DNA from 3 places in the Pseudocitrobacter cyperus genome. Region 1 is predicted to be linked to each of the others. Evidence: predicted binding sites of a transcription regulator. Region 1 holds the regulator's gene; each other region holds the start of a gene.
The links. The regulator LexA, encoded in region 1, represses DNA repair genes until DNA is damaged. The targets are predictions, from matches to a motif close to TNCTGTATGTACATACAGNA.

Region 1 (4,720 bases):
TTCGCGGGTCAGAGAACGCTGACGAGACGCCAGCAGCGCAGTACAGCACAGGTTCATGGCGTTCGCCGCGCCTGCGTTGTTAATGCGCACCATCAGTTCGGCGGCGATACCGTTCACCGTCGGCGTCAACCATGCCGGACGAATGGCTTCGATAGGGTCGATAGATTCGCGCCACTCCGGTACGTGATGGTTCAGGTAGTTCATCAGCGGAATCGGCTCGCCGAAGTTCACATAGCCCTGGCCCAGATTACGCAGCTTGCTCAGGCCTTTCAGCATTTGCGGCAAGCTCTCTTTCTCTTTGGTCGCACCGCGCAGTTCTTTAGCGTAAGTGCCCACTTCCATCACATGCTCGTAACCGATGTAAATCGGCACCAGGGTGATAGGTCGAGTCCCGCCGCGAAGCATTGCCTGAATGGTCATCGACAGGGTGCCGGTTTTCGGGTCCAGCAGACGGCCAGTACGGGAACGCCCGCCTTCCACAAAGTATTCAACAGAGTAGCCACGGCTGAACAGCTCGCCGAGATACTCACGGAACACGGTGGAATAGAGTTTGTTGCCCTTAAAGGTGCGGCGAATAAAGAATGCGCCCAGGCGGCGGAAAATCGGGCCGGCTGGCCAGAAGTTCAGGTTGATACCGGCAGCAATATGCGGCGGCACCAGGCCCTGGTGATACAGCACATAGGAGAGCAGCAGGTAGTCCATATGGCTACGGTGGCACGGCACATACACAATCTCGTGACCATCGTGCGCCAGTTGGCGAACGCGTTCGGCGTTGTTGACGTTGATCCCCTGATACAAACGGTTCCAGGTGAAGCCCAGAATACGGTCAGTCAGGCGAATCATTTCATAAGAGAAGTTGGCTGCAATCTCTTCCATGAGTGCAATGGCGTTCTGCTGCGCTTTTTCATGGGAGATTTTTTTGCTACGCGCTTCATCTTCAACCGCTTTCGCAATCGCCCGGGAGGCGAGTAGCTTGTTAAAGAGATCCTGACGCGCAGGCAGGCGCGGCCCTACAGCAGCCAGGCGCTGGCGGGCAAAGTGCATGCGCGCCACGCGCGCCAGTTTCTGCGCGATTATTTTATCGGTGCCATGCTCATCGGCCATACGGCGCAGCGAGACGGACGGCGAGAAGCGCACGAAGCTGTCGCGGCCGAGCCAGGAAACGGCAAAGAATTTCTGAATGCCGTTCAGCATGCGCAGCGGCGGATTCACTTCGCCTTTTTCACGCCCCGGACGACGACCAAACATCACCGATACCGGCACCATCTGCACATCCAGATTCGGATTGCTGCGATGCAGATCGAGATAGTCGTGGAACAGCTTGATAGACTCTTCTTTCGGCGTGTAATAGGTGAACACCCGCGGGCCGCCGTGAATAAACACGTAGCGGGGCAGCAGGGTGCCGTCGATCTCCAGCGGTTCTAGCGGGTCGGGGAGATCGTGCGCCAGGCACTGGGCGCGCAAGGTCAGTAGGTCGGCCTTTGAGTTATAAGGCAGGACGTACATGATAGGGCGCGACGTATCGAGCCCCAATTCCTGGGCAGGTTCTGCCGGAATAGACTTGCTTTTTACCAGTACACTTAATGGTAAATTCAGTAATTTGTAGTAAATTCGTGGCCAGCCGGACATAAACGATGTAAAGCCTCTGGTTAATCATGCAAATGCGCGGCAAGAATATCAGAAAGTCAGCAGGATTTCTGTTCTACCGCCGATAACAACTACTGTCATTGATGCGTATAACGCTAAAAGGTTCTATTTGATGGCCAATAATACCACTGGACTCACCCGAATTATCAAAGCGGCTGGTTATTCCTGGAAAGGTTTTCGTGCGGCGTGGGTCAATGAAGCCGCGTTTCGCCAGGAAGGGGTCGCCTCGGTTGTGGCCATTATCATCGCCTGCTGGCTGGATGTAGACGCCATTACGCGCGTATTACTGATTGGCTCTGTTCTTTTGGTGATGATAGTGGAAATTCTCAATAGTGCGCTGGAAGCGGTGGTTGACCGTATTGGTTCTGAGTATCACGAACTCTCCGGACGGGCGAAAGATATGGGGTCGGCGGCGGTGCTGCTGGCGATTTTCGTTGCGCTGATGACCTGGGCTATGTTGCTGTGGCCGCTTTTCCGCTGAGTCTCGCATAATCTGCGAAAACTCCTGTATTTTGTGTGTTTTGCGGTTCCAAAATAGCCATCAACTGTATATACTCACAGCATAACTGTATATACACCCAGGGGGCGGAATGAAAGCGTTAACGACCAGGCAGCAAGAGGTGTTTGATCTCATTCGAGATCATATCGGCCAAACGGGCATGCCGCCAACACGTGCGGAAATTGCTCAGCGCCTGGGGTTCCGGTCCCCGAATGCGGCGGAAGAGCATCTGAAAGCGCTGGCGCGCAAAGGCGTCATTGAAATTGTTTCGGGCGCATCGCGCGGCATTCGCTTGCTGGTGGAAGAAGAAACCGGCCTGCCGCTGATTGGCCGGGTCGCCGCCGGTGAGCCGCTGCTGGCGCAGCAGCATATTGAAGGTCACTACCAGGTTGACCCGTCGCTGTTCAAACCGAATGCCGACTTCCTGCTGCGGGTTAGCGGTATGTCGATGAAAGACATCGGCATTATGGATGGCGACCTGCTCGCGGTGCATAAAACGCAGGATGTTCGAAATGGCCAGGTCGTCGTGGCTCGCATCGACGAAGAAGTGACCGTGAAACGCCTGAAAAAACAGGGCAACGTCGTTGAACTGTTGCCGGAAAACAGCGAGTTTTCCCCGATTGTCGTCGATCTTCGCCGTCAGAACTTCTCCATTGAAGGGCTGGCCGTTGGCGTGATCCGCAACGGCGAATGGCTGTAATCCTCTCCCGATAACAACGGCGCATCATGCGCCGTTGTTCGTTCTCTTTTCTGTTCAGGTTCCTAACCATGTCGCTCTTCACGGCTGCCGACAAGGCATTATGGCGTCTCGCCCTTCCCATGATTTTCTCCAATATCACGGTTCCCCTGCTGGGCCTGGTGGATACCGCGGTGATTGGCCATCTCGATAGTGCGGTGTACCTCGGCGGCGTGGCGATTGGCGCAACGGCAACCAGCTTCCTGTTTATGCTGCTGCTTTTTTTACGTATGAGCACGACCGGTTTGACCGCGCAGGCTTTTGGCGCGAAAGACCCTGTTCGTCTGGCTCGCGCGCTGGTGCAGCCGCTGCTGCTGGCGCTGGGGGCGGGGCTACTTATCGTACTGTTCAAAGAGCCGCTGATTAATCTGGCGCTTGCTATTGTCGGTGGCAGCGATGCGGTGCTGGAGCAGGCGCGGCGTTTTCTTGAAATCCGCTGGCTGAGTGCGCCGGCATCGCTGGCGAACCTGGTGCTGTTGGGCCGGTTGCTGGGTGTTCAGTACGCCCGGGCTCCGGTTATCCTGCTGATTGTCGGTAATATTCTGAATATCGTCCTCGACCTCTGGCTGGTGATGGGCCTGCACATGAATGTGCAGGGTGCCGCGCTGGCAACGGTCATCGCCGAATATGCCACCATGGCAATCGGCCTGCTGATGGCGCGCAAGGTGCTGGTTCTGCGGGGCATTTCGGTTGCAATGCTGAAAATGGCCTGGCGCGGCAACATCCGTAGCCTGCTGGCGCTCAATCGCGACATCATGCTGCGCTCGTTATTACTTCAGCTTTGCTTTGGCGCGTTGACTGTGTTTGGTGCGCGGCTGGGTAGCGATGTCGTCGCGGTTAACGCGGTGTTGATGACGATGCTCACCTTCACCGCCTATGCGCTGGATGGCTTCGCTTATGCCGTTGAGGCGCACTCCGGGCAGGCTTACGGTGCGCGTGATGACAGTCAGTTACTCAGCGTCTGGCGCGCGGCCTGCCGCCAGGCGGGGATCGTCGCACTGGCTTTTGCGCTGGTTTACGCGCTGGCTGGCGGGCACATCGTCGCAATGTTGACGTCATTACCCTCCCTGCAGCAGCTTGCCGATCGCTACGTATTCTGGCAGGCGGTGCTTCCGGTGATTGGTGTCTGGTGTTATCTGCTGGATGGCATGTTTATTGGTGCGACGCGCGGCGCGGAGATGCGTAACAGTATGGCGGTTGCTGCCGCGGGTTTTGCCCTGACGCTCCTGACAGTACCGATGTTGGGCAATCATGGCCTGTGGCTGGCGCTGGCGGTCTTCCTTGCTCTGCGTGGGCTGTCTCTGGCAGTTATCTGGCGTCGCCATTGGCAGAATGGGACGTGGTTTGCCGCCCCCTCATCTCACCCGATGGTTAAAGATTCTGAATAGTGAATCATCGGCGATATCCTCATCTACACTTATTATCACGTTCAGCAGAAATGAACGTCGAAGGACGATGCGATAACGCAACCATGATCGAACGATAAGGAGCCGATGATGAATAAAGACGAACTCAGCGGTAACTGGAAACAGTTCAAAGGTAAAGCGAAAGAACAATGGGGCAAACTGACCGACGATGATATGACCGTCGTCGAAGGTAAACGCGATCAGCTTGTCGGGAAAATCCAGGAGCGGTATGGATACGCGAAAGATCAGGCCGAAAAAGAGGTCAAAGACTGGGAAACCCGTAACGACTATCATTGGTAGTCACGCTGACGGCACCACGCTCAACTCCCCTCAATGAGCGTAACCTGCCCGCAGGTACAAGGATGTGCCAACCCTCGAATTAACGTGCCTTTTTCTTAATCTGAATGGTGTGGTCGTGGTGGCAATGTTCGT
Region 2 (4,720 bases), on a different contig from region 1:
CATCAGCGCATTCTCGTAAGGCGCTTTATCGAGTTGCCCCAGCGTCTGACCGGCTTTGATGGCATCGCCTTCATCCACCGTCAGCGACTGCAAACGGCCGCCAACGCGGAAGCTCATATTGACGGTGCGAATGTCCACGTTACCGTAAAGCGTCAGCCCGTTGTCCTGACGGCTCTGATACCACCAGGTTCCGCCAATGGCGGCAACAATCAGCACCAGTAGCAGTGCAATAACGACCGGTTTCTTCATTGGTTAAGGCTCCTTTGCGTTAGTCCCTGCAAAATGAAATCGATGTGGCAACTCACCACCTGGAAAATCTGTTCCGCTTTCTCGTCGTCAAATCGTGCCCAACCGGCGCGCAGCAAAATGGTCTCGCGCCCCAGACGGAAGGCGAGAATTTCGCCAAGTAAAGCATGGGTGTGCAAAATCGTCTGCGTATCGTGCGGGTCACGCCCGGTATAGGCGGCGATCAGGTGTGTGAGGTGGGTGTGCATCGGCGCAATCACCTTGTCGTGAATGTGCTGATAGGCGGCGGTTGGTGAAAACTGTTCGCGTGAAATAAACTTACTGAGGTTCACCGTGTCGTCCTGGGTCAGCAGCAGGATCATATTTTTGCAGGCGCGCAAAATCAGTTCGTGAATGGCGGCTTTATCGGGTTCCGGGCGGGCGAAGAGTTCCTCCGCGGCCTGTACGTGCGGGCGGAAGTTCTCGCCAATAAAGTCGGCAATCCACTGGGCGCAGGCGAGATAGAGATCGTCCTTCGAGCCAAAATAGTAGGTGATAGCGGCAATGTTTTGCCCGGCCTGCGCGGCGATATCGCGGGTGGTCGCGTGCAGGCCATATTCCCCGAACTGGGCCAGTGCGGCGGCGATTAGCTGGCTTTTAGCCTGTTCGCCTTTGGTGGTAACAGGAGTCGTATTCATCGCGTTATAAAAATTAATCAATCGATTGATTAAGATTATGACCGATTATTGAGCTTGTCCAGTCAGATGCACGAAAAAGCGCGGAATGACAGCATTTTCACCGCCGTGAGGGGCACCTGGCTGGCGAGATATTTTATGCGCCAGGTCACAAAAGCTGCTACACTCCGGCCCTTCATGACATTGTGGTTTTTGTCATTATCTGGTTTTTAATCCCCTCGAAAACTACACCGCATGCGGTCGGGGTGGGTGTGGAGTAACTATGTCTTTCGATTCTCTGGGGCTTAGCCCTGAACTTTTGCGTGCCATTGCTGAGCTTGGCTATCGCGAACCCACCCCCATTCAGCAGCAAGCTATTCCTGCGGTGTTACAGGGCCGCGACCTGATGGCCAGCGCCCAGACCGGTACGGGTAAAACAGCGGGCTTTACGCTGCCGCTGTTGCAGCACCTCATCACCACTCAGCCACATGCCAAAGGCCGTCGCCCGGTGCGCGCGCTGATCCTTACACCGACCCGTGAACTCGCGGCGCAGATTGGCGAAAACGTGCGTGAATATAGCCAGTATCTGAACATTCGTTCGCTGGTGGTGTTTGGTGGTGTGAGCATCAACCCGCAGATGATGAAGCTGCGCGGCGGCGTGGACGTGCTGGTGGCAACGCCGGGGCGCCTGCTGGATCTGGAACACCAAAATGCTGTCAAACTTGATGGTATTGAAATCCTGGTGCTGGATGAAGCTGACCGTATGCTCGATATGGGCTTTATTCACGATATTCGCCGCGTGCTGGCGAAATTGCCTGCGAAACGTCAGAACCTGCTGTTCTCCGCGACCTTCTCCGACGATATTAAAGCGCTGGCTGAAAAACTGCTGCACAACCCGCTGGAAATTGAAGTTGCGCGTCGCAATACCGCCTCCGAGCAGGTGACGCAGCATGTGCATTTCGTTGATAAGAAACGTAAACGGGAACTGCTGTCACAGATGATTGGCCAGGGCGACTGGCGTCAGGTGCTGGTCTTTACCCGTACCAAACACGGCGCAAACCACCTGGCAGAACAGTTGAATAAAGATGGCATCCGCAGTGCGGCGATCCATGGCAACAAATCTCAGGGCGCGCGTACCCGTGCGCTGGCTGATTTTAAATCCGGCGATATCCGCGTGCTGGTGGCGACCGATATCGCCGCGCGTGGTCTGGACATCGAAGAGTTGCCGCACGTGGTGAACTACGAGTTGCCGAACGTGCCGGAAGATTATGTCCACCGTATTGGCCGTACCGGCCGTGCGGCGGCAACGGGTGAAGCGCTGTCGCTGGTGTGTGTTGATGAACACAAACTGCTGCGCGATATCGAAAAGCTGCTGAAGAAAGAGATCCCGCGCATTGCGCTGCCGGGCTACGAGCCAGATCCGTCTATCAAAGCGGAACCGATCCAGAACGGTCGTCAGCAGCGTGGCGGCAACGGCGGCGGTCGTGGGCAAGGTGGTCGCCCGCAGGGTCAGGGCCAAAGCCAGGGCCGCGGACAACAGCAGCCACGCCGCAGCGAAGGCAGTGCGCCGAAGTCTGACGCTAAACCGAAGCAATCCCGCCGCATTGGCGATGCCAAACCGGCAGGCGAACAGCAACGTCGCCGTCGCCCGCGTAAACCGTCAGCGGTGCAGTAACCCTCGCCATCTGGCATGATGCAAAAATTTCTGAAGCCTGGCCGCAAGCCGGGCTTTATTTTTTGCTGCGCACTAAAGAAAATGCCACAATAGTGGCTGTTTATACAGTATTTCAGGTTTTCTCATGGCATTGACCGCTGCGCTGAAAGCGCAAATCGCCGCCTGGTATAAGGCGCTTCAGGAACAGATACCGGACTTTATTCCCCGCGCGCCGCAGCGACAGATGATTGCTGACGTGGCAAAAACGCTCGCCGGGGAAGAGGGGCGGCATCTGGCTATCGAAGCGCCGACCGGCGTCGGGAAAACCCTCTCTTACCTGATTCCCGGCATTGCGATTGCCCGGGAAGAGCAAAAAACGCTGGTGGTCAGTACCGCTAACGTCGCCCTGCAGGATCAAATCTACAGTAAAGATCTCCCGCTGCTGCGTAAAATCATCCCCGATCTTAAATTCACTGCTGCGTTCGGGCGTGGTCGCTACGTCTGTCCGCGTAATCTGAATGGGCTGGCGAGCACCGAGCCAAACCAGCAGGATCTGCTGGCGTTTCTGGATGACGACCTCACGCCGAACAACCAGGAAGAGCAGAAGCGTTGCGCTAAACTGAAGGCCGACCTCGATAGCTATAAGTGGGACGGCCTGCGCGATCACACGGATATCGCGATTAACGATGATCTGTGGCGACGTCTGAGCACTGATAAAGCAAGCTGTCTGAACCGCAACTGCCTCTACTATCGCGAGTGCCCGTTCTTCGTCGCGCGGCGCGAGATCCAGGAAGCGGAAGTGGTGGTCGCTAACCATGCGTTGGTGATGGCTGCCATGGAAAGCGAAGCGGTGCTACCGGAGCCGAAAAACCTGCTGCTGGTGCTCGATGAAGGCCATCATCTGCCAGATGTGGCGCGCGATGCGCTGGAGATGAGCGCAGAAATCACCGCGCCCTGGTATCGCTTACAGCTCGATCTTTTCGTCAAGCTGGTGGCGACCTGCATGGAGCAGTTTCGCCCGAAAACCACGCCGCCGTTGGCTATCCCGGAACGTCTGAATGCCCACTGCGAAGAGTTGTACGAACTGATTGCTTCGCTCAATAACATTCTGAATCTCTATCTGCCGGCGGCGCAGGAGACGGAGCATCGCTTCACTATGGGCGAATTGCCGGAAGAGATCATGGAGATTGTTCAGCGACTGGCAAAACTCACCGAGATGCTGCGCGGGCTGGCAGAACTGTTTTTAAACGATCTCAGCGAAAAAACCGGTTCGCACGATATCGTGCGATTGCACCGGGTTATTCTGCAAATGAACCGGGCGCTGGGGATGTTTGAGGCACAAAGTAAACTGTGGCGTCTGGCTTCGCTGGCTCAGGCATCAGGGGCGCCGGTGTCAAAATGGGCGACCCGCGATGTGCGCGACGGGCAGATGCATTTGTGGTTTAACTGTGTAGGCATTCGCGTAAGCGATCAGCTCGAACGCCTGTTGTGGCGTAGCGTGCCACATATTGTGGTCACATCTGCAACCCTGCGTTCGCTGAACAGTTTTTCGCGATTACAGGAGATGAGCGGCCTGAAAGAGAAGGCTGGCGATCGCTTTGTGGCGCTCGACTCGCCGTTTAACCACGTTGAGCAGGGCAAACTGATTATTCCGCAGATGCGCTACGAGCCATTGATGGAAAATGAAGAGATGCACATCGCCGAGATGGCAGCCTATTTCCGCCAGCAACTGGAAAGCAAAAAACACACGGGCATGCTGGTGCTGTTTGCCAGTAACCGTGCCATGCAGCGTTTTCTCGAACACGTTACAGACCTGCGTTTGCTGTTGCTGGTACAGGGAGACCAACCACGCTACCGGCTGGTTGAGTTGCACCGTAAACGTGTTGAAAATGGCGAGCGCAGCGTGCTGGTGGGGCTACAATCTTTTGCTGAGGGGCTGGATTTAAAAGGCGAGCTGTTAAGTCAGGTGCATATTCATAAAATCGCTTTCCCGCCTATCGACAGCCCGGTAGTGATCACCGAAGGCGAATGGCTGAAAAGCCTGAACCGCTATCCGTTTGAGGTTCAGAGCCTGCCGAGCGCTTCATTTAACCTGATCCAACAGGTTGGGCGACTTATTCGTAGCCACGGCTGCTGGGGCGAAGTGGTCATTTATGACAAACGCCTT
Region 3 (4,720 bases), on a different contig from region 1:
TAGTGACCGGGCCAGTCAACATGCCTTTTACCGGTTTGTCGGTCAGAGACTGCGCATATTTCGCCCATTCTACGGTAATCGCTTCCGGGCGACTCACGTCACCAATCACCACAGGCGGTTTTACACAGCGCGAACCATAGCTCTGTACCCAGCCGTTCTGCGTGAAAACAAAGCCATCAAGATGCTCGCCAAAATATTCCACCATATCGTTACGTTCGGCTTCGCCGTGCACCAAAACATCCAGTCCTAAACGTTCCTGCTCCACAATCGCCTGCTTGATGTGCCCGGCGATACCGGTGCGGTAGTTGTTGGCATCAAGATTGCCCTTTTTGAAGTCCAGACGCAGGCCGCGGATTTCCGTAGTTTGCGGGAAAGAACCAATGGTCGTGGTCGGCCAGGCAGGCAGCTTAAAGCGGGCACGCTGCGCTTCGGCGCGCACTTCGTAAGCGTTTGTGCGCTGGCTATCGTGAGCGGTAATCGCTGCCAGACGTTTTTCCACCGCCGAATTATGTACGCGTGTTGAGTGGCGGCGTGCCTGAATCGGCGCACTCCACTCAATCAGTTTCGCGGTGTCGCCACTGTTCAGCGCATCGCGCAGCAACGCCAGTTCACCGCATTTTTGCAGGGCGAAGGCAAACCAGCTCTTCACTTCCGCGTCCAGCCGCGTTTCAACGCTGAGATCGATTGGACTGTGCAATAGCGAGCAGGACGACGCAACCCACAGATCACGTTTACCGACGATCCCCTTAATTTGCGCATATTTTTCGGTGAGATCGGCACGCCAGACGTTACGGCCGTTTACCAGACCCGCCGAGAGCAGCCAGTTGGACGGCAAACGGTTGTGCAACGCTTCTACATCATCTTTACCGTGAACCAGATCAACGTGCAGACCCTGCACCGGCAACGCGGTGATGGTTTCCAGATTCGGCGTAACGCCTTCAAAATAGGTGGTCAGCAGCAGCTTTACCGGGCTCTGAAGCGCATCGTAGGCAGGTTTGAAAGCATCCAGCCATGCCTGCGGGAGTTCCAGCACCAGGGCGGGTTCATCGATTTGCACCCATTCAATCCCGCGTTCCGCCAGCCCGGCCAGTACCTGCTGGTATACCGGCAGGATGTCGCTCAGCAGGCTCAGGCGATCAAACTGCTCGCCCTTCACTTTACCCAGCCACAGGTAAGTAACCGGCCCAAGCAGCACAGGTTTCACTTTGTGGCCGAGCGCCAGCGCTTCGTCCACTTCATCCAGCAACTGCGTCCAGGTCAGTTTGAACTGCTGACCCTTAACGAACTCCGGCACCATATAGTGGTAGTTGGTGTTAAACCATTTTGTCATTTCCGCCGCCGCCGCAGGTTCACCGGTTGGTGCGCGGCCACGGCCAATACGGAACAGCGTGTCGATGTCTACCGAGCCATCGTTATTCTGATGACGAGCCGGAACATTACCCAGCAGCAGGCTGGTGGTCAAAACATGGTCGTACCAGGCGAAATCCCCCACCGGCAGCAGGTCGATACCCGCCTGTTTCTGCTGCTCCCAGTGACGGGCGCGCAGTTCGCGCCCCACTGCCAGCAGTTCTTCACGGGAGGCATTACCCGCCCAGTAGCTCTCTTGTGCTTTTTTCAGCTCGCGACGCAGGCCAACGCGAGGGAAACCGAGGGTGTGATTAAGAATTGTCATGGTATGCCCCTTGTGGAATTTTTAGTATTTAGCCGTCCAGATGTTTACACATCCATAATCGACAGGTACTGTATATTCCTCAAGCGCAAATTGTTCATGCCGAAGTGAAGGACTTTCATGATCGAAGTAAAACATCTGAAAACGCTGCAAGCGTTGCGGAATTGCGGGTCGCTCGCCGCTGCGGCGGCTACGCTGCATCAGACCCAGTCCGCCCTTTCCCACCAGTTCAGCGATCTGGAACAGCGCCTTGGCTTTCGGCTATTTGTACGTAAGAGCCAGCCGCTGCGCTTTACGCCGCAGGGTGAAATTCTGCTCCAGTTGGCAAACCAGGTGCTGCCGCAAATCAGCCAGGCACTTCAGGCCTGTAACGAGCCGCAACAGGCACGTCTGCGTATCGCCATTGAGTGCCATAGCTGTATTCAGTGGCTGACGCCTGCACTGGAAAGCTTCCATAAAAACTGGCCGCAGGTTGAGATGGATTTTAAATCCGGCGTTACGTTTGACCCACAGCCGGCATTACAGCAGGGTGAGCTGGATCTGGTCATGACCTCCGATATTCTGCCTCGCAGCGGGCTGCACTATTCGCCAATGTTTGATTACGAAGTCCGCCTGGTGCTGGCGCCTGACCATCCGCTGGCCACGAAAACGCGTATCACGCCGGAAGATATGGCCAACGAAACGCTGCTGATCTACCCGGTACAGCGCACCCGTCTGGATATCTGGCGCCATTTCCTGCAACCGGCAGGCGTCAGCCCGTCGCTGAAAAGCGTCGATAACACATTATTGTTGATTCAGATGGTTGCCGCCCGAATGGGCATTGCCGCGCTGCCGCACTGGGTGGTGGAGAGTTTCGAGCGCCAGGGTCTGGTGGTGACAAAAACGCTGGGCGAGGGATTATGGAGCCGACTGTACGCCGCCGTGCGCGATGGCGAGCAGCATCAGCCGGTAACGGAAGCGTTTATTCGTTCAGCGCGGAATCACGCCTGCGATCATCTGCCTTTTGTGAAGAACGCGGAGCGACCCACTTTCGATGTACCCACAGCGAAGCCAGGATCACCAGCGCGCCTGTGATAAAGGTCGGCCAGTGCGGCTGTTTATGCCAGATAGCCAGGTTAACCAGCAGCCCGGCCGGTACGTGCATATTATTCATAATGCCGAGCGTTCCGGCGTCTACCTGGGTGGCGCCGTAGTTCCACATGAAGTAACCAATCCCTGATGCCACCACACCAAGAAACACCAGAATCCCCCATTGCAGCGTGGTCTCCGGCATCTTCTGCGCGTTGCCCAGCAGCGACCACGCAACAATAGCCACCAGAAACGCGCCAAGATAAAACCAGGCAAAAGCGTTGTGCTGCGGCATCGGGCGGATTTCCATCAGGCGTTTGTAGCCCACCATGCCAATCGCGAACGTGATATTGGAGAGCTGCACCAGCAGCAGGCCGATCCAGAAGTGATTGGTGACTTGATCATAGCGAATGATCCCGGCGCCAATTACCGCCAGCAGCGCACTAAACGCGTAACCCCAACGCAAGCGACGCCTGCTCATCAGGTCATAAATCAGGGTGATATAGAGCGGCGTCAGCACGGTAAAGAGCAACAGTTCGGAAACGGTCAGATAGAGATAGGCGCGGAAACTGAGCATATACATAATGCCAAGCTGCATCGCCCCCACCAGCATGTATAAACCGACCGTTTTAACGCTATTACCACGAGTACGCAGAAACGGCAGAAATACCAGCGCCGCCAGGCCAACGCGCATCAGCACGGCAAAATAGCTGTCGACGTGTCCGGCCAGATATTCGCCGTAAAAGCTAAAAGAGAAAGCCCACAGAATAGTGGTGATAATGAGTAGCGCCACAATGAATGTCTCTCAGGAAGATGAACACGCATTGTAGCGAAGAGATGGGTTGACGACTGAGCAATAAATACTCAATCGTCATTTTTTAAGCAAGATACAGTTTACGCAGGTAGTGCGGCACAGCATCATCCGCGTTAGAACCAATCACTTCCAGCTCCGGGTGCAGATCCTTCAGACGCTGATGCGCTCCGGCCATAATGCAGCCTTTTCCCGCCATTGACAGCATCTCGGCATCGTTCATGCCATCGCCAAAGGCGATGCAGTCTTTCAGGCTATAACCCAGTTTTTTCGCCACCGCTTCCAGCGCATGGCCTTTGGAGACACCGCCCGCCATCACTTCCAGGCAGGTGAGCGTTGAGAAGCTGACGTTCACACGGTCGCCCCAGCGCGCATTAATCGCCTGCTCCAGCGGCAATAAGACTTCGTGATTATCGCTGGTGAAAAAGACCTTGCTCACACCTTCCGGCTCCAGCAGACCCGGTTCGAAGAGCTGGTAGTTAAACACCGCTTCTTTGAAGAAACGCATCTCTTCCGGGCGATGGCGGTTCATAAACCATTCATCATTGCGATAAACATTGGTGATGATATCGGGGCTGGTGTGCATCACCCCAAAAAGGTCGGCCGCGATATCGCGATCGAGGTTATGCGCAAACAGCAAATTACCATCGGTGTCGTGTACACGTGCACCATTGGAGGTGATCATGTAGGCCTCAATCCCGAGATTATCGCGGATCTGCCCCACATCGATGTGGTGGCGACCAGTCGCAAACACGAAATGAAGCCCTTTTTCGGTCAGCAATTTCAGCGTCTCTTTCGCATAGGGCGTAAGGCGATGATCGGGAGAGAGGAGCGTGCCATCTAAATCAGATGCAACAACCTGGTACATAAGAAAGTTCTACCTTTAAGCCTGGCGGCATAAATGCCGGTTTAAGTGTGTCGATAGAAAAAATCGACGATAGCTTTGAGTGCGACCGAGCGCATGGCGTCCTTTTCGAAAAGGATCTCATGGTACGCGCCCTGGATGACCAGCGGTTTACCCCCTTCACAGGGATGCCCCGCCTCGGAGCGAAGTTCACAATAACGGTGGTGCATGCGGTTATCCACCACACGTTCTTCTTCTGCCTGAATGATGAGCGTCGGCAGCGTATCGTCTGGCGCGCCAGCGATAATCTGCTCGCCCGCAATAATGC

Region 2: the regulator LexA is predicted to act here: its motif matches at 2,665-2,684, upstream of dinG (ATP-dependent DNA helicase DinG).
Region 3: the regulator LexA is predicted to act here: its motif matches at 1,739-1,758, upstream of metR (HTH-type transcriptional regulator MetR).

The regions. Positions count from the first base shown of each region.
Region 1 covers NZ_JAYMYY010000008.1:92,882-97,601, reverse strand. Annotated here, with positions in the region: gene plsB (glycerol-3-phosphate 1-O-acyltransferase PlsB) at 1-1,629, opposite strand, end outside; gene VSR74_RS20275 (diacylglycerol kinase) at 1,760-2,128, shown strand; gene lexA (transcriptional repressor LexA) at 2,238-2,846, shown strand; gene dinF (MATE family efflux transporter DinF) at 2,915-4,270, shown strand; gene VSR74_RS20260 (CsbD family protein) at 4,379-4,588, shown strand; gene zur (zinc uptake transcriptional repressor Zur) at 4,668-4,720, opposite strand, start outside.
Region 2 covers NZ_JAYMYY010000001.1:1,261,964-1,266,683, reverse strand. Annotated here, with positions in the region: gene hlyD (secretion protein HlyD) at 1-249, opposite strand, end outside; gene cecR (transcriptional regulator CecR) at 246-923, opposite strand; gene rhlE (ATP-dependent RNA helicase RhlE) at 1,183-2,574, shown strand; gene dinG (ATP-dependent DNA helicase DinG) at 2,699-4,720, shown strand, end outside.
Region 3 covers NZ_JAYMYY010000010.1:27,814-32,533, forward strand. Annotated here, with positions in the region: gene metE (5-methyltetrahydropteroyltriglutamate--homocysteine S-methyltransferase) at 1-1,672, opposite strand, end outside; gene metR (HTH-type transcriptional regulator MetR) at 1,790-2,743, shown strand; gene bioP (biotin transporter) at 2,631-3,530, opposite strand; gene yigL (sugar/pyridoxal phosphate phosphatase YigL) at 3,616-4,416, opposite strand; gene pldB (lysophospholipase L2) at 4,458-4,720, opposite strand, start outside.